DNA from 2 places in the Plantibacter sp. AC185 genome. Region 1 is predicted to be linked to the other one. Evidence: predicted binding sites of a transcription regulator. Region 1 holds the regulator's gene; the other holds the start of a gene.

Region 1 (7,691 bases):
ACACGCAAGCCAACAGGCAACATTACCAGTCGGGCTGAGTTCTGGCAATCCAGGGCACCGCAGCACGGGTGCTCCCCGCCGTGGGACAATGAAGGTTGCCCGATTCCACCCCTGACCCCGAGGAACGCGTGAGCCCCCAAGCAGTGAAGGCCCTCGAGCCGGCATCGACCGACCCGGCGTTCATCCGGAACTTCTGCATCATCGCCCACATCGACCACGGCAAGTCGACCTTGGCGGACCGCATGTTGCAGATCACCGGCGTCGTCTCGGACCGCGACATGCGGGCGCAGTACCTCGACCGCATGGACATCGAGCGCGAGCGCGGCATCACCATCAAGAGCCAGGCCGTGCGCATGCCGTGGTCGCTCAACGGTGAGACCTTCGCGCTCAACATGATCGACACCCCCGGCCACGTCGACTTCACCTACGAGGTCTCACGGTCACTCGCCGCGTGCGAGGGCGCGATCCTCCTCGTCGACGCCGCACAGGGTATCGAGGCGCAGACACTCGCGAACCTCTACCTCGCCCTCGAGAACGACCTCGAGATCATCCCGGTGCTCAACAAGATCGACCTCCCGGCGGCCGACCCCGACAAGTACGCGAAGGAGCTCGCGAGCCTCATCGGCGGCAAGCCCGAAGACGTCCTGCGGGTGTCCGGCAAGACCGGTATGGGTGTCGAGGAACTCCTCGACCGCGTCGTCGGCCGCATCCCGAACCCGGTGGGCGACCCGGACGCACCCACGCGCGCCATGATCTTCGACTCCGTCTACGACACCTACCGTGGCGTCGTCACCTACGTCCGCATGATCGACGGCCAGCTGAGTCCGCGCGAGCGCATCCAGATGATGTCGACGCGCGCAGTGCACGACCTCCTCGAGATCGGCGTCAGCTCGCCCGAGCCGACGCCCACGAAGGGCCTCGGCGTCGGTGAGGTGGGCTACCTCATCACGGGCGTGAAAGACGTCCGGCAGTCGAAGGTCGGCGACACCGTCACGACCGCGGTGAAGCCGGCGACCGACGCCCTCCCGGGCTACACCGACCCGAAGCCGATGGTCTTCTCCGGTCTGTACCCGATCGACGGCAGCGACTACCCGATCCTGCGCGACGCGCTCGACAAGCTGAAGCTCTCCGACGCCTCGCTCAACTACGAGCCGGAGACGTCCGTCGCCCTCGGCTTCGGGTTCCGTGTCGGCTTCCTCGGCCTCCTGCACCTCGAGATCGTGACCGAGCGGTTGCAGCGCGAGTTCGACCTCGACCTCATCGCCACGGCACCGTCGGTCACCTACGAGGTGAAGACGGAGGACAAGCAGGTCGTCACCGTCACGAACCCGAGCGAGTTCCCCTCCGGCAAGATCCTCGAGGTGTCTGAGCCGATGGTCAAGGTGGGCATCCTCGCCCCCAAGGACTACGTCGGCACCATCATGGAACTCTGCCAGAGCCGTCGAGGCGCGCTGCTCGGCATGGAGTACCTCGGCGAGGACCGCGTCGAACTGCGGTACACGATGCCGCTCGGTGAGATCGTCTTCGACTTCTTCGACCACCTGAAGAGCCGCACGCAGGGGTACGCCTCGCTCGACTACGAGCCCTCCGGTCAGCAGGCCGCCGATCTCGTGAAGGTCGACATCCTGCTGCAGGGCGACCAGGTCGACGCGTTCAGCGCCATCGTCCACCGCGAGAAGGCGTACGCCTACGGTGTGCTCATGACCGAGCGCCTGAAGAAGCTCATCCCGCGCCAGCAGTTCGAGGTGCCGATCCAGGCCGCCATCGGTGCGCGGATCATCGCCCGCGAGTCGGTCCGTGCCATGCGCAAGGACGTCCTGGCCAAGTGCTACGGCGGTGACATCACCCGCAAGCGCAAGCTCCTCGAGAAGCAGAAGGAGGGCAAGAAGCGGATGAAGATGGTCGGCAAGGTCGAGGTGCCTCAGGAGGCGTTCATCGCAGCGCTCTCCGGGGACGTGGAGACGAAGGACAAGAAGTGAACGCACGACGCAGTTCGTTCGAGGACGAGGCGGTCGACTACGCGGCCGTCGGCGCCACCCAGCGGACCGACCTCATGCAGTACCCGCCGGAGGGCTACGTGCCGTCGGAGGACGAGTTCCGCCTCGGGAGCGGTGAGGAGCGGTTCGCCCTCGCGAGCAGCGCCCTCCTCACCTGGGGACTGCACCGCTCGAGCGGCGTGGAGATCTCCGAGGTGCACCCCGGCACGGGCGTGCAGTACGGCGGCATAGCGTTCGCCGAGGACGGTACGCCGCTGGAACCCATCGAGACGCACGAGGAGCAGCGCTTCGCCGAGGACGGCACGCCGTTCATCACGCCGGGCACGACGGTCGTCTTCGCCGGCACCGTCGGCGGGGAACCGCTCGTCGGGCCGCATCGCGTCATCTCCGTCACCGAGGAGCCGGGTCACGTGAGCCTCGCCATCGGCACGATGGAGGGCGATCCGGAGAGCGGCGAGCAGTCCTTCACGATCGAGCAGCGCGAGGACGACTCCGTCTGGATCGTCGTGCGCTCGTTCTTCCGCCCGACGAAGGGTGCCGCGAAGCTCGTCGGCTCCAAGCGCCGCCGCAAGACCATGAACGACGCCTACCTCCGCGCACTCCTGCCGTCGCGCGGCGTCTGAGCGCCGGACCGTGCCGAGCGCCCTCCCACTCGCCGATCCGGCCCCGTCCGACGGACTCCTCCCGGAGACGGCGGCCGTCGGTGCCCACGAGCGCAACTTCGGGGTCTACCTGCACGTCCCGTTCTGCCGGGTCCGATGCGGCTACTGCGACTTCAACACCTACACGGCGACCGAGCTCCGCGGCGCGAAGCAGTCGGACTACGCCGACGAGGCGGTCGCGGAACTCCGCTTCGGCAAGTCCGTCCTGGCGTCATCGACCGTCCCCGACCGCCCGGTCTCGACCGTGTTCTTCGGAGGCGGGACGCCGACCCTCCTCCCCGCTGACGACCTCGTCCGGATGCTCCGTGGCGTGACGGACAACTTCGACCTCGCGCCCGGCGCCGAAGTGACGACCGAGGCGAACCCCGACTCCGTCGACGCCGCCTACCTCCGCACGCTCGCTGAAGCCGGATTCACCCGGGTGTCCTTCGGGATGCAGTCCGCGGTGCCGAGCGTGCTCGCCACCCTCGAGCGCACGCACGATCCGGCTCGGGTGCCGCTCGTCGTGCAGTGGGCTCGCGAGGCCGGACTCGGCGTCAGCCTGGACCTCATCTACGGGACGCCGGGGGAGACCCTGGCCGACTGGCGCGTCTCACTCGAGACGGCGATCGCCTGCGCACCGGACCACGTGTCGGCTTATTCGCTCATCGTCGAACCAGGGACGAAACTCGCGCGCCAGATCCGCTCGGGCGTGGTGGGGACCCCCGACGAAGACCTGCAGGCCGACATGTACGAGCTCGCCGACGATCTCCTCACCGAAGCCGGCTACGGCTGGTACGAGGTCAGCAACTGGGCGACCGACGACACGCACCGCTCCCGGCACAACCTCTCCTACTGGACCGGCGAGGACTGGTGGGGCGTCGGCCCGGGCTCGCACAGTCACGTCGGCGGGGTGCGCTGGTGGAACGTCAAGCACCCGGCGGCCTACGCCCAGCGGATCGCGGCGGGGGAGTCGCCGGCCGCCGGCCGGGAGACCCTGGACGACGAGACCCGGGAACTCGAACGCATCCTGCTGCTCACCCGGACGAGGGACGGCATCCCGATCCGGACGCTCGCCCCCGAGGCTCGCACGGCGGTCGCCGGGCTCATCGCCGAGGAACTGGTCGACGCACGGCAGGCCCTGCTCGGACGGCTGGAGCTCACGCGCCGCGGACGGCTCCTCGCCGACGCGGTCGTCCGCCGTCTGGTCGGCGACTGACCCTGCCCGAGGCGCAGAACAGCCCCGCCCGGCGGACCGGACGGGGCTGTTCTCGTGCGACTCGACGGGTCAGGCCTTGATGAACTGGATCGTGAGCGGGTAGCTGTACAGCTCGCCCTTGTTCGCCTTGATCGCGGCGATGATGCTGAACACGATCACGACGACGTACACGGCGATGATGATGAACAGACCCACGACGACGATCGTCAGGATCGAGCCGACCACGAGCGCGATCAGCATCGTCAGCTGGAAGTTCAGGGCGGTGAGCGTGTGCGCCTTGATGAACGGGCCGCGGTCCTTGAGGACCAGGTAGCCGATCAGCGGGGGGATGAATCCGAAGAAGATCCCACCAATGTGGATGAGCGTCGACCAGAGCTTCTCGTCCGACGGGCTCATGGGCTGAGCGGCGGCGTACGGCTGCTGGTACTGCGGGGCGCCTGCGGGCGGCGGCGGGTAGGAGCCGGCAGCGGGCGGCGTCGGCGCGTAGCCACCGGCGGGCGGGGGCGGGTAGGCGCCTGCGGGCGGCTGCTGCGGAGCTGCGGGAGGGGGCGTCGCGCCGTCTCCTGCAGGCGGAACCGACCCGCCCTTCGCTGGGTCGACGGGCGGCTGAGCGTTCGGATCGGACATCTTCGCACCTTTCACGGAGAGTGATATTCAATTGGTCCAGCTGAGCGTATCGCACCAGGTGTTGCTGATCAGGGACCCACGCCTGCGGCCAACGGTATTCCTGGGGCACGGGGCCGCGCAAGGGACGGCTGCGCGGAGGCCGCGATATGATTGGCAGTCAGGGTCTTCGAGTGCTGATGGTCGGTGCTCCGAGGTGGATGACGGGAGGAGATCGAGATGGTGTCGGATCGCGGTCTCGAAGTGCTCCGCGTCATCGTGCAGGACTACGTCGCCTCGCGTGAGCCCGTCGGTTCCAAGACGATCGTCGACCGCCACTCCTTCGGGGTCTCCGCAGCCACCATCCGCAACGACATGGCGCAGCTCGAGGACGAAGAGCTCATCGCCGCTCCACACACCTCTTCCGGCCGGGTGCCGACCGACAAGGGTTACCGGATGTTCGTCGACCACCTCGCCGACCGCCGTCCGCTGAACAACGCCCAACGGACGGCGATCGAGACCTTCCTCGGCGCGTCCGGCGACCTCGACGAGGTCCTGCACCGCACGGTGCGGCTGCTGTCGCAGCTGACGAACCAGGTCGCACTCGTCCAGTACCCGATGTTCTCCCGGGCACGTGTCCGGCATCTCGAGTTGGTGAGCGTCACCCCGAACCGTGTGCTCGCGGTCATCATCCTCGACAACGGCCGCGTCGAGCAGCGGCTCATCGAGACGGAGAGCCCGGTCGACGACGACCTCATCTCGCGTCTCCGCTCGCTGTGCAACGAGGCGGTCGCGGGCCGTCCACTCCTCGACGCCCACGACGCGATCGGCGACGTCCCCGCCGACATCGCCGACCTCGACCGCGCGGCGGCCGTCCGCATCGTCGACGCGGTGCGCGAGCAGCTGTCGGCGCAGCGCCAGGACCGCCTCGTCATGGCCGGCGCCGCCAACCTCGCCCGTACTGAAGACGACTTCCCCGGCAGCATCTATCCGGTCCTGGACGCCATCGAGCAGCAGGTCGTGCTGCTTCGGCTCTTCGGTGAGATGGAGTCCGAGCGCGACAGCGTGGTCGCCAGCATCGGGCGGGAGAACGCGTCCTTCGGCCTCGAGACCACGAGTGTCCTCGCCGGGAACTACCGTTCCTCTGGTGGCGAAATCGCCCGGCTCGGCGTCCTCGGCCCCACGAGAATGGACTACGCGAGCAACATGGCTGCGGTCCGCGCCGTCGCCAGGTACCTCTCGCGCATCCTCGACGCCGAGTGACGCATCCTCGTCGCGTCCCCCAACACCTTCCGCACCTCGAACGAAAGGCCCTCAGTGGCTGACTACCCCGACCACTACGCAGCACTCGGTGTCGCCAAGGAGGCGACGCCCGAAGAGATCAAGAAGGCGTACCGCCGCCTCGCACGCGAACTGCACCCCGACGTGAACCCGGGTTCCGACGCCTCGGAACGGTTCAAGGAGGTCACGCACGCCTACGACGTGCTGAGCGACCCCAAGCAGCGCCAGCAGTACGACCTCGGTCCGCAGGCTGGTGGGTTCGGTGGCGGCGACGCCGGGTTCGGCGGCTTCGGCGACATCTTCGACACCTTCTTCGGCGGGGGCGGCCAGCAGCGCGGGCCCAAGTCCCGTCGCGCACGCGGGGAGGACGCCCTGTTGCGCGTCGAGCTCGACCTCGACGAGGTCATCTTCGGCACCCACCGCGACCTCGAGGTCGACACCGCCGTGCTCTGCAGCACCTGCAACGGCTCCTGCTGCCAGCCCGGCACCTCACCGGTGACCTGCGACATCTGTCACGGCTCCGGCTCCATCCAGCGGGCCGTCCGCTCGCTGCTCGGCAACGTCATGACGTCGGCGCCCTGCGGCACCTGCCGCGGCTACGGCACGATCATCGCGACGCCGTGCGTCACCTGCCAGGGTCAGGGTCGGCTCCGTGCGCGCCGCACCGTCTCGGTCGACATCCCGGCCGGCGTCGACACCGGTCTGCGTCTGCAGATGCCGGGGAGCGGCGAGGTCGGCCCGGCCGGCGGCCCGAACGGCGACCTCTACCTCGAGATGAAGGTCAAGCACCACGACGTCTTCAGCCGCGACGGCGACGACCTGTTGTGCACGCTCGAAGTCCCGATGACCGACGCCATCCTCGGCCGCCAGGTCACCGTCCACGCGCTCGACGGCGACGTCGAGGTCGAGCTGCGGCCGGGCGTGCAGAGCTCGGAGGTCATCACGGTCAAGGACCGCGGCGTCACCCGCCTCCGCGGGAACAGCCGGGGCGACCTCAAGATCGGCGTCCAGGTCGTCACCCCGACGAAGCTCGACCACCGCGAACGCGAGCTGATCAAGAGCTTCGCCTCGGGACGACGTCAGGGTGCTCCGGCGCTCGCGCAGTTCCAGCAGGGCCTGTTCGCGAAGATCCGCGACCGCTTCCACGGCGTCGGTTGAGATGAGTTCGCTGTACCTCCGCGAGGATCTCGAATCGACCGGTGTCGGCGACTCGGTGACCCTCCGCGGGCCCGAGGCGAAGCACGCCGTCGCCGTGAGTCGGTTGCGGGTCGGCGAGACGACATCGATCGGCAACGGCCGGGGCCTGATCGCGACCGGACCGGTCGTGCGCAGCGAGCCGGGGGAGTTGGAGATCCGCGTCGAGTCGGTCGTGGTGCACCCGGAGAACCGTCCCGGGCTCGTCCTCGTGCAGGCGCTGGCCAAGGGCGATCGCGACGAACTCGCCATCCAGGCGGCGACCGAGCTGGGTGTCGACCGCATCGTCCCCTGGAGCGCCGAGCGCAGCATCTCCAGGTGGCAGGGCGACAAAGCGGTCAAGGGCCGTGCGCGCTGGCAGCTCATCGTGCGCGAGGCGTCGAAGCAGTCGATCCGCGCCCGGGTGCCCGAGGTGGCCGAGGTCGTCGACACCCGAGGACTCTCGGCGATCGTCGCCGGCCGGACCGTCCTCGTGCTCGAACCCAGCGCGGCACTCGCGCTCTCGGAGCTCGACCCGTCGGCACTGCTCGCCGAGGAACTCGTCCTCGTCGTCGGTCCGGAGGGCGGCATCTCGCCGGCGGAGCGAGAGCGGCTCGAAGCGGCCGGCGCGATCGAGGTCCGGATCGGCTCCGGCGTCCTGCGCACCTCGACGGCAGGGCCTGCGGCGATCGCCGCGCTCAACGTGTTGCTCGGTCGGTGGTGACGATCCACCAGCCCGCGCATGAGGCCGCCACGAACCTTAGACTGGTGGACATG
Region 2 (7,691 bases), 590 kb from region 1:
GGCGTCGGCGCGAGGAACACGGTGTCGCCGATGTGTGCGTGGTTGCGACCGTCGACGCGGGCGACGATGTCGGTGCGCTTGCCGGAGACGTCGGTGTGGCCGTACAGGTAGCCGTCGGCGCCGAGCTCCTCGACGAGGTCGACGGTCACCTCGATGCCGGAGCCCGAGTTGCTGGACACGGTGATGTCCTCGGGGCGCACGCCGACCGTGACGTTCTTCGACGGAGCGGCATCGGTGATCTCGCGCTCGACCGGGATGATGAATCCGCCGAGCTTGATGCCGCCGTCGGCGATCTCACCCTCGAACAGGTTCATGGCCGGGCTGCCGATGAAGCCGGCGACGAAGACGTTGTTCGGCTTCTCGTAGAGGTCCCGCGGGGTGCCGACCTGCTGCAGGATGCCGTCCTTGAGGACCGCGATGCGGTCGCCCATGGTGAGCGCCTCGGTCTGGTCGTGGGTGACGTAGACGGTGGTGACGCCGAGACGACGCTGCAGCGACGCGATCTGGGTGCGGGTCTGGACGCGGAGCTTGGCATCGAGGTTCGACAGCGGCTCGTCCATGAGGAAGACCTGGGGCTGACGGACGATGGCTCGACCCATCGCGACGCGCTGACGCTGACCACCGGAGAGCGCCTTCGGCTTGCGGGTCAGGTAGTCCTCGAGGTCGAGGAGCTTGGCGGCTTCGAGCACGCGGGTGGCGCGCTCTTCCTTGCCGACACCGGCGATCTTGAGCGCGAAGCCCATGTTCTCGGCGACGGTCATGTGCGGGTAGAGCGCGTAGTTCTGGAACACCATCGCGATGTCGCGGTCCTTCGGCGGCACGTCGGTGACGTCGCGGTCGCCGATGAAGATGTGGCCGTCGTTGACCTCTTCGAGGCCGGCGAGCATGCGGAGGGAGGTTGACTTGCCGCAGCCGGACGGGCCGACGAGGACGAGGAATTCGCCGTCGGCGACCTCGAGGTTCAGCTTGTCGACCGCGGGGCGAGTGCCACCCGGGTAGAAACGGGTTGCGTTGTCGAACGTCACAGACGCCATGGTTGTTCTCCTTCACCGGCAGGTACGTGCCGGACGATCCGTTGTGAATGGACGCGAACCCGTCATCGATGGCCGGTTCGCCGTTCCAGTATGCCACGACCACCTGTGAATGGAAGGTCCAGCGACCAGCGGATCTCTCGGTGGACGCACAGCCGGCTCCCGGCCTGGTTTGGGCCTCTCTCAGGCGGCAGGTCTACGATTACTCTGTTTGGCGCTGCCTCGTCTCCGCAGCGCGAGCCCCCCGAAACGAGGATCAATGTCTGGCGCTGGATCGCAGAACCGACCGACCAAGAACGAACGACGCGACGCGGCACGCGAGAAGGCGCGGGTGCTGCGCGAGCAGCAGAAGCGCCGCGACCGCCGCAACCGGGTGCTGCTCCAGGGCGGCATCGTGCTCGGTGCGCTCGCGATCGTGGCGGTGGTGGCGGTCATCATCGTGACGTCGATCAAGCCCGCCGGACCGGTCCCGACCGCGGCGAAGAACGACGGCTTCACCGTCTCCGCCGGCTTGCAGCTGGTCGGAGCCCCGGCCAGTGCGTCCACGCCGACGCCGAGCGCGACCGATCCGGCCGCCCCCGCGGAGCCCGCCCCGGCTGAGACGCCGGCAGCCACCGAGACCCCCGCCGCCGACGGCGTCGAGATCTCCGTCTACCAGGACTTCCTCTGCCCCTACTGCGGTCAGTTCGAGACCACGAACGCGGAGCAGGTCAAGGGCTGGCTCGAGGCCGGCGCCGCGACGTACACGGTGCACCCCCTCGCAACGCTGAGCAACTTGTCGCTCGGGACGCAGTACTCGCTGCGCGCTTCGAACGCGGCCGCCTGCGTCGCGGAGTACTCGCCGAACGACTTCTTCTCCTTCAACACCGCACTGTTCGAGAACCAGCCCAAGGAGAACACCGAGGGCCTGACCGACGCCGAGCTGAAGTCGATCGCCAAGGGCGTCATCTCCGGCGGCGAGAAGAAGATCAACGCCTGCATCGACGACGGCACCTACAAGTCGTGGGTGAAGGACTCGACCGACCGTGCGCGCAGCGGCCCGCTGCCCGGCACCGACGTCGCCAAGGTCGAGGGGACGCCGACCATCCTGGTGAACGGCAAGCAGTACACGGGTTCGCTCACCGACGCCGAGCAGTTCGCGGCCTTCGTCCTCGCCGTCTCGAGCGAGAGCTACTCCACCGGGACGCCGACGCCGGGTGCCAGCGAGTCGCCCGTGACCAACGGCTGATCCGCCGTCATCGTAGGATGGATGGGACCGGGGCCAGCCCCTGTCGGCCGACGTGGCGCAATTGGTAGCGCAACGCTCTTGTAAAGCGTAGGTTACGGGTTCAAGTCCCGTCGTCGGCTCCAGCCGAGAACCGCCCGCTCAGCCTCGCTGAGTGGGCGGTTCCTCATTGGAAGGAACCCTCCCGTGACCCGTGTCCCAGCGCCGCTCGCGCTCCTCATCGCCGTCGTCAGCGGTGCCTTCATCGCGGTGCAGGCAAGGCTGAACGGTGATCTCGGAGCCCGCCTCGGTGACGGGTTCACCGCGGCTGCGATCTCGTTCGGCGGCGGCTTGATCATCCTCACCGTCGGGCTGGCGGTCTCCCGCACCGGTCGTCAGGGGCTCTCCACGGTGGCCGGTGCCGTCCGACGCCGGGAGATGCCCTGGTGGACGGTGCTCGGTGGGTGTGCCGGCGCGTTCCTCGTGCTCTCGCAGGGGCTCACCGCCGCCACGCTCGGCGTCGCCCTCTTCACGGTCGCGGTCGTCGCCGGCCAGACGGCGAGCGGACTCGTGCTCGACCGGATCGGCTTCGGCCCGGGAGGCGTCGTCGGGTTCAGCGTCCAGCGCGTCCTCGGGGCGGTCGTCGCCCTCGTCGCCGTCGGCGTCGCGGTCTCGGGCGAGCTCGGCGGGAGCATCCCACTCGGACTGCTCGTCCTCCCGCTCCTCGCCGGCATCGGGATCGGCTGGCAGCAGGCGGTCAACGGTCGCGTGAAGATGCGGGCGCAGAGCACGCTCGCCGCCACGTTCATCAACTTCATCGTCGGGACGGTCGTGCTGGTCATCGCCGCGGTGCTCCACGCGGTCATCGTCGCGCCGCCCGGACCGCTCCCGGGGGAGTGGTGGCTCTACCTCGGAGGCCCGATCGGATGCGTGTTCATCGCCGTGGCGGCGTTGCTCGTGCAGCACACGGGCGTGCTCATCCTCGGGCTCGGCACAGTGGCCGGTCAGACCCTGAGCGCGCTCGCCCTCGACGTGCTCCTGCCCACCGACGACGGCGGCGTGCATGTCGCGACGGTCATCGGGACACTCCTCGCGTTCGCCGCCGTGGCGATCGCATCGGCGCGGTTCAGGCGTCGTCCCACGGCATCTTCGTCCGCCGACTGAGTCGAGCCGTCGGGCCGTCGGATGCCGTGAGCGACTCCGTCCTCAGGGCATGGAGCTGAGGTGCGCCTTCGCGTTGATCGTCTTGCGGCGCCCCGTGCGAGCGTTACCCGGCTTCCCTCCGACGTACAGCCAGCCGAGGAGCTCCTCGCCCTTCTTCAGGCCGTGTGCCTTCCGGACCGCTTTGGCGCGAGTCGCGCCGCCGGTGCGCCAGAACACGCCCCAACCGGCGTCGTCGAGCAGGAGACTGACCATGTGGGCCACTCCGGCCGCGACCGCCTCCTGCTCCCAGGCGGGCACCTTCGACTTCTTCACGCTCACGACGACGGCGAGCAACAGGGGCGCGCGGAGCGGCTTCGTCGAGGGCTTCGAGTCGCCCTCCGCCTTCGCGAGCGCCCGGCCGAGCTTCACGCGGTCGTCGCCGCGGAGGGTGATGACCCGCCACGGACGCAGGGCGCTGTGGTCGGCCACTCGACCGGCCGCCGCGAGGACCTCGAGGAGTTCCGCGTCACTCGGAGCGACGTCGGTGACCTTGGACCACGAACGCCGCCCGGCGACGGCGGCGAGGACGGGGCGCTCGACCGGTTCGGTCACTCCGTCGGCTCGGTGGTGTCGGCCGCGGCGAAGTTGAGCGCGATCGAGTTCATGCAGTAGCGGTCGCCGGTGGGCGTGCCGAAGCCGTCGTCGAACACGTGGCCGAGGTGCGAGCCGCAGTTGGCGCACCGGACCTCGGTGCGCACCATGCCGAGGGTGCGGTCCTCGATGAGCTGCACCGCCTCGGGGTTCACGGACTCGTAGAAGCTCGGCCATCCGCAGCCGGAATCGAACTTGGTACCGCTCTTGAAGAGTTCGGCGTTGCAGGCCGCACAGGTGTAGAGGCCCGCGCGCGACTCGTCGAGGAGCTCACCGGTCCAGGCCCGCTCGGTCGCCGCTCCGCGGAGGACCTGATACTGCTCCGGCGTGAGTTCCTCGCGCCACTGCTCATCGGTCTTCGACACGTCGTACGTCATGCTGCTCCATTCGTCTCGGTCATCCTACGTGCGGGGCTGCCTCGTGCATGCGGCTCCCGACGTATTCCATAACACTGCACCGAGCCTGATCCTTCCCGGTGAACGTCGGCCCTCGCCGGGGTGGATGCGGCCCGGCGGGCATCGGCTGAATAGACTTGGACGACGGCGGACCGGAGCATGACTCCACGGTCGCCGCATCGGCACCGATCGGCAGGAGATGAGCATGCAGCCAGCGTCGCGCACGCCTGCCGATGACGACGCGTCGACGCCGACGGGAGGCCTCGACCAGCGCGAGCTCGAGATCCTCGAGTTCGAGTCCCACTGGATGCAGCACGTCGGGGCCAAGGAGGCCGCCATCCGCGACCGCTTCGCCCTGTCCCCGGCCCGGTACTATCAACTGCTCGGCGCGCTCATCGACTCGCCGTCCGCCCTCGCCCACGACCCCATGCTGATCAAGCGGCTGCAGCGCACCCGCGACGCCCGACTCTCGGCGCGAGGAGCCTCGGCTCCCCGCACCGACGGCTGAGCAGCTCTCGGAGACCACACCATGGCTGAATCCTTCCCGCCCGACCGCTTCGACGAGGTCCCCGACCTCAAGCGCGTCGGCGCGCACCGTGCCCCTGCTCCCAAGGGACGCGGCTGGATCGCCTTCCTCGTCGCCGTGGTCGCCACGCTCGTACTCGTGGGGGTCGGCACCTTCGCCCTGTTCGGGTTGAACGACCGGATCGACTTCTTCGGCGGCTCGCAGAGCCCGAGCGCCACGCCCACGCCGACCCCCACCCCGACCGAGGCTGCCCCCGTCGTCGACCCCGCGGCTAGCATCCTCGTCCTGAACGGCACACCCACCGCCGGCCTCGCCGCATCGGCGGCGGCAGCGATCACGGCTGCCGGCTTCACGCAGCAGATCGGGACGAGCGACGCCAGCACGGAGGACGTCACGACGAGCGGCGTCTACTACCAGGATCCGTCGCAGGAGGGCGTCGCCCGCGCCATCGCGAACGCGCTCGGCGGCATCCCGATCCAGATCACGGACACGTACGCGATCCCCGTCGAGGAGGGCGAGGCGCCGGTCCTCCGCATCGTCGTCGTGGTCGGCGCGGACTACCAGCCTGCCGCCTGAGCGCGGCTGGAGCGGGTCGATCGCTCGGGTCGCCGGCACGCCGTGTTTCCGGAGTGTTTCCTCCATGTTGAGTTGTCGTATCACTCCGCCCCGTTTGTCGATTTCGGGGTGAATCCGCGCGGTGCTCCGGATTAGTATCTGGAACTGGCCGCTCATCCCGTCCCGTCTCGACTCGCCCCCGGGTCCACTTCGGCGCAGGGTGGTCACCGGGGTCCCGATCCCGGATGGCAGGTCCGGGTTCGGCAACAGTCGATGCCTGCGAGCACGCAGCAATGGGAGTATGAAATGGCGAACGGAACCGTCAAGTGGTTCAACGCTGAGAAGGGCTTCGGCTTCATCACGGTCGACGACGGTGGACAGGATGTCTTCGTCCACTACTCGGCGATCGACATGAGCGGCTACAAGTCCTTGGAAGAGGGCCAGGCGGTCGTCTTCGAGGTCGGCACTGGAGCAAAGGGGCCTCAGGCCGAGGGTGTGCGCCTGGCGTAGCCGCTGATCAGGTACGCGATTCCTGCGACGCCGTCCACTTCGGTGGGCGGCGTCGTTCGTCGTTCCGGGGCTGTTCCCGGGAGTTCGCTCAGGGCGCCGGTGCTCACTTGCACTCCCACCCCCTGAGTGCCAGAATCGACTTAGCACTCGTACTCATTGAGTGCTAACAACGTTCATGACGTCCGGGAGGGACGAAAAACACACATGGCTAAGATCATTGCTTTCGACGAGGAGGCCCGTCGCGGCCTCGAGCGTGGACTGAACATTCTTGCTGACACGGTCAAGGTCACCCTTGGGCCGCGCGGTCGCAACGTTGTCCTCGAGAAGAAGTGGGGCGCCCCCACGATCACCAACGACGGCGTGTCCATCGCCAAGGAGATCGAACTCGACGACCCGTACGAGAAGATCGGCGCGGAGCTCGTCAAGGAGGTCGCCAAGAAGACCGACGACGTCGCCGGCGACGGCACCACCACGGCGACCGTGCTGGCACAGGCGCTCGTCCGCGAGGGCCTCCGCAACGTCGCCGCAGGCGCCGACCCCATCAGCCTCAAGCGCGGCATCGAGAAGGCCGTCGAGGCCGTCACGGTCGAGCTCATCGCCAACGCCAAGGAGGTGGAGACCAAGGAGGAGATCGCTGCGACCGCTTCCATCTCCGCCGGCGACACCACCATCGGCGAGATCATCGCCGAGGCGATCGACAAGGTCGGCAAGGAGGGTGTCGTCACCGTCGAGGAGTCGAACACCTTCGGCACCGAGCTCGAGCTCACCGAGGGCATGCGCTTCGACAAGGGCTACCTGTCGCAGTACTTCGTGACCGACCCCGACCGCCAGGAAGCGGTGTTCGAGGACCCCTACATCCTCATCGCCAACCAGAAGATCTCCGCGATCAAGGACCTCCTGCCGATCGTCGACCAGGTCATCCAGTCGGGCAAGCAGCTCCTCATCATCGCTGAGGACGTCGACGGCGAAGCTCTCGCGACGCTCGTCGTCAACAAGATCCGTGGCATCTTCAAGTCCGTCGCCGTCAAGGCTCCGGGCTTCGGCGACCGCCGCAAGGCTCAGCTGCAGGACATCGCCATCCTCACCGGTGGCCAGGTCATCTCCGAGGAGGTCGGCCTCAAGCTCGAGACCGTCACACTCGACCTGCTCGGCCGTGCCCGTAAGGTCGTCATCACCAAGGATGAGACCACCATCGTCGAGGGTGCCGGCGACGCCGACGCCATCGCCGGTCGTGTCTCGCAGATCCGCAAGGAGATCGACAACACCGACAGCGACTACGACCGCGAGAAGCTCCAGGAGCGTCTCGCCAAGCTCGCGGGCGGTGTGGCGGTCATCAAGGCCGGTGCAGCGACCGAGGTCGAGCTCAAGGAGCGGAAGCACCGCATCGAGGACGCTGTTCGCAACGCGAAGGCTGCCGTCGAAGAGGGCATCGTCGCCGGTGGTGGCGTCGCCCTGATCCAGGCCGGCAAGACCGCGTTCGAGAAGCTCGAGCTCGTCGGTGACGAGGCGACCGGTGCGAACATCGTCAAGGTCGCCATCGACGCTCCGCTCAAGCAGATCGCGCTCAACGCGGGCCTCGAGCCCGGCGTCGTCGCCGACAAGGTCCGCAACCTGCCCGTCGGACACGGCCTCAACGCCGCGACCGGAGAGTACGTCGACATGCTCGCTGCCGGCAT

What was found. Region 1 encodes HrcA, which represses chaperone genes, less so after heat shock. Its sites were predicted from a motif close to TTNGCACTCGNNNNNNNCGAGTGCNAA; they were not measured.
Region 2: the regulator HrcA is predicted to act here: its motif matches at 6,156-6,182, upstream of groL (chaperonin GroEL).

The regions. Positions count from the first base shown of each region.
Region 1 is NZ_OZ409831.1:270,532-278,222, reverse strand. Features, by position in the region: gene lepA (translation elongation factor 4) at 129-1,979, shown strand; gene ACZZZB_RS01235 (DUF1990 family protein) at 1,976-2,620, shown strand; gene hemW (radical SAM family heme chaperone HemW) at 2,631-3,857, shown strand; gene ACZZZB_RS01225 (DUF4870 domain-containing protein) at 3,927-4,484, opposite strand; gene hrcA (heat-inducible transcriptional repressor HrcA) at 4,701-5,723, shown strand; gene dnaJ (molecular chaperone DnaJ) at 5,778-6,899, shown strand; gene ACZZZB_RS01210 (16S rRNA (uracil(1498)-N(3))-methyltransferase) at 6,901-7,638, shown strand; gene ACZZZB_RS01205 (HIT domain-containing protein) at 7,689-7,691, shown strand, end outside.
Region 2 is NZ_OZ409831.1:857,160-864,850, reverse strand. Features, by position in the region: gene ACZZZB_RS04150 (ABC transporter ATP-binding protein) at 1-1,034, opposite strand, end outside; gene ACZZZB_RS04145 (DsbA family protein) at 1,291-2,259, shown strand; tRNA gene ACZZZB_RS04140 (tRNA-Thr) at 2,306-2,381, shown strand; gene ACZZZB_RS04135 (DMT family transporter) at 2,443-3,399, shown strand; gene ACZZZB_RS04130 (nitroreductase family protein) at 3,442-3,990, opposite strand; gene msrB (peptide-methionine (R)-S-oxide reductase MsrB) at 3,987-4,406, opposite strand; gene ACZZZB_RS04120 (DUF3263 domain-containing protein) at 4,624-4,932, shown strand; gene ACZZZB_RS04115 (LytR C-terminal domain-containing protein) at 4,954-5,526, shown strand; gene ACZZZB_RS04110 (cold-shock protein) at 5,812-6,015, shown strand; gene groL (chaperonin GroEL) at 6,220-7,691, shown strand, end outside.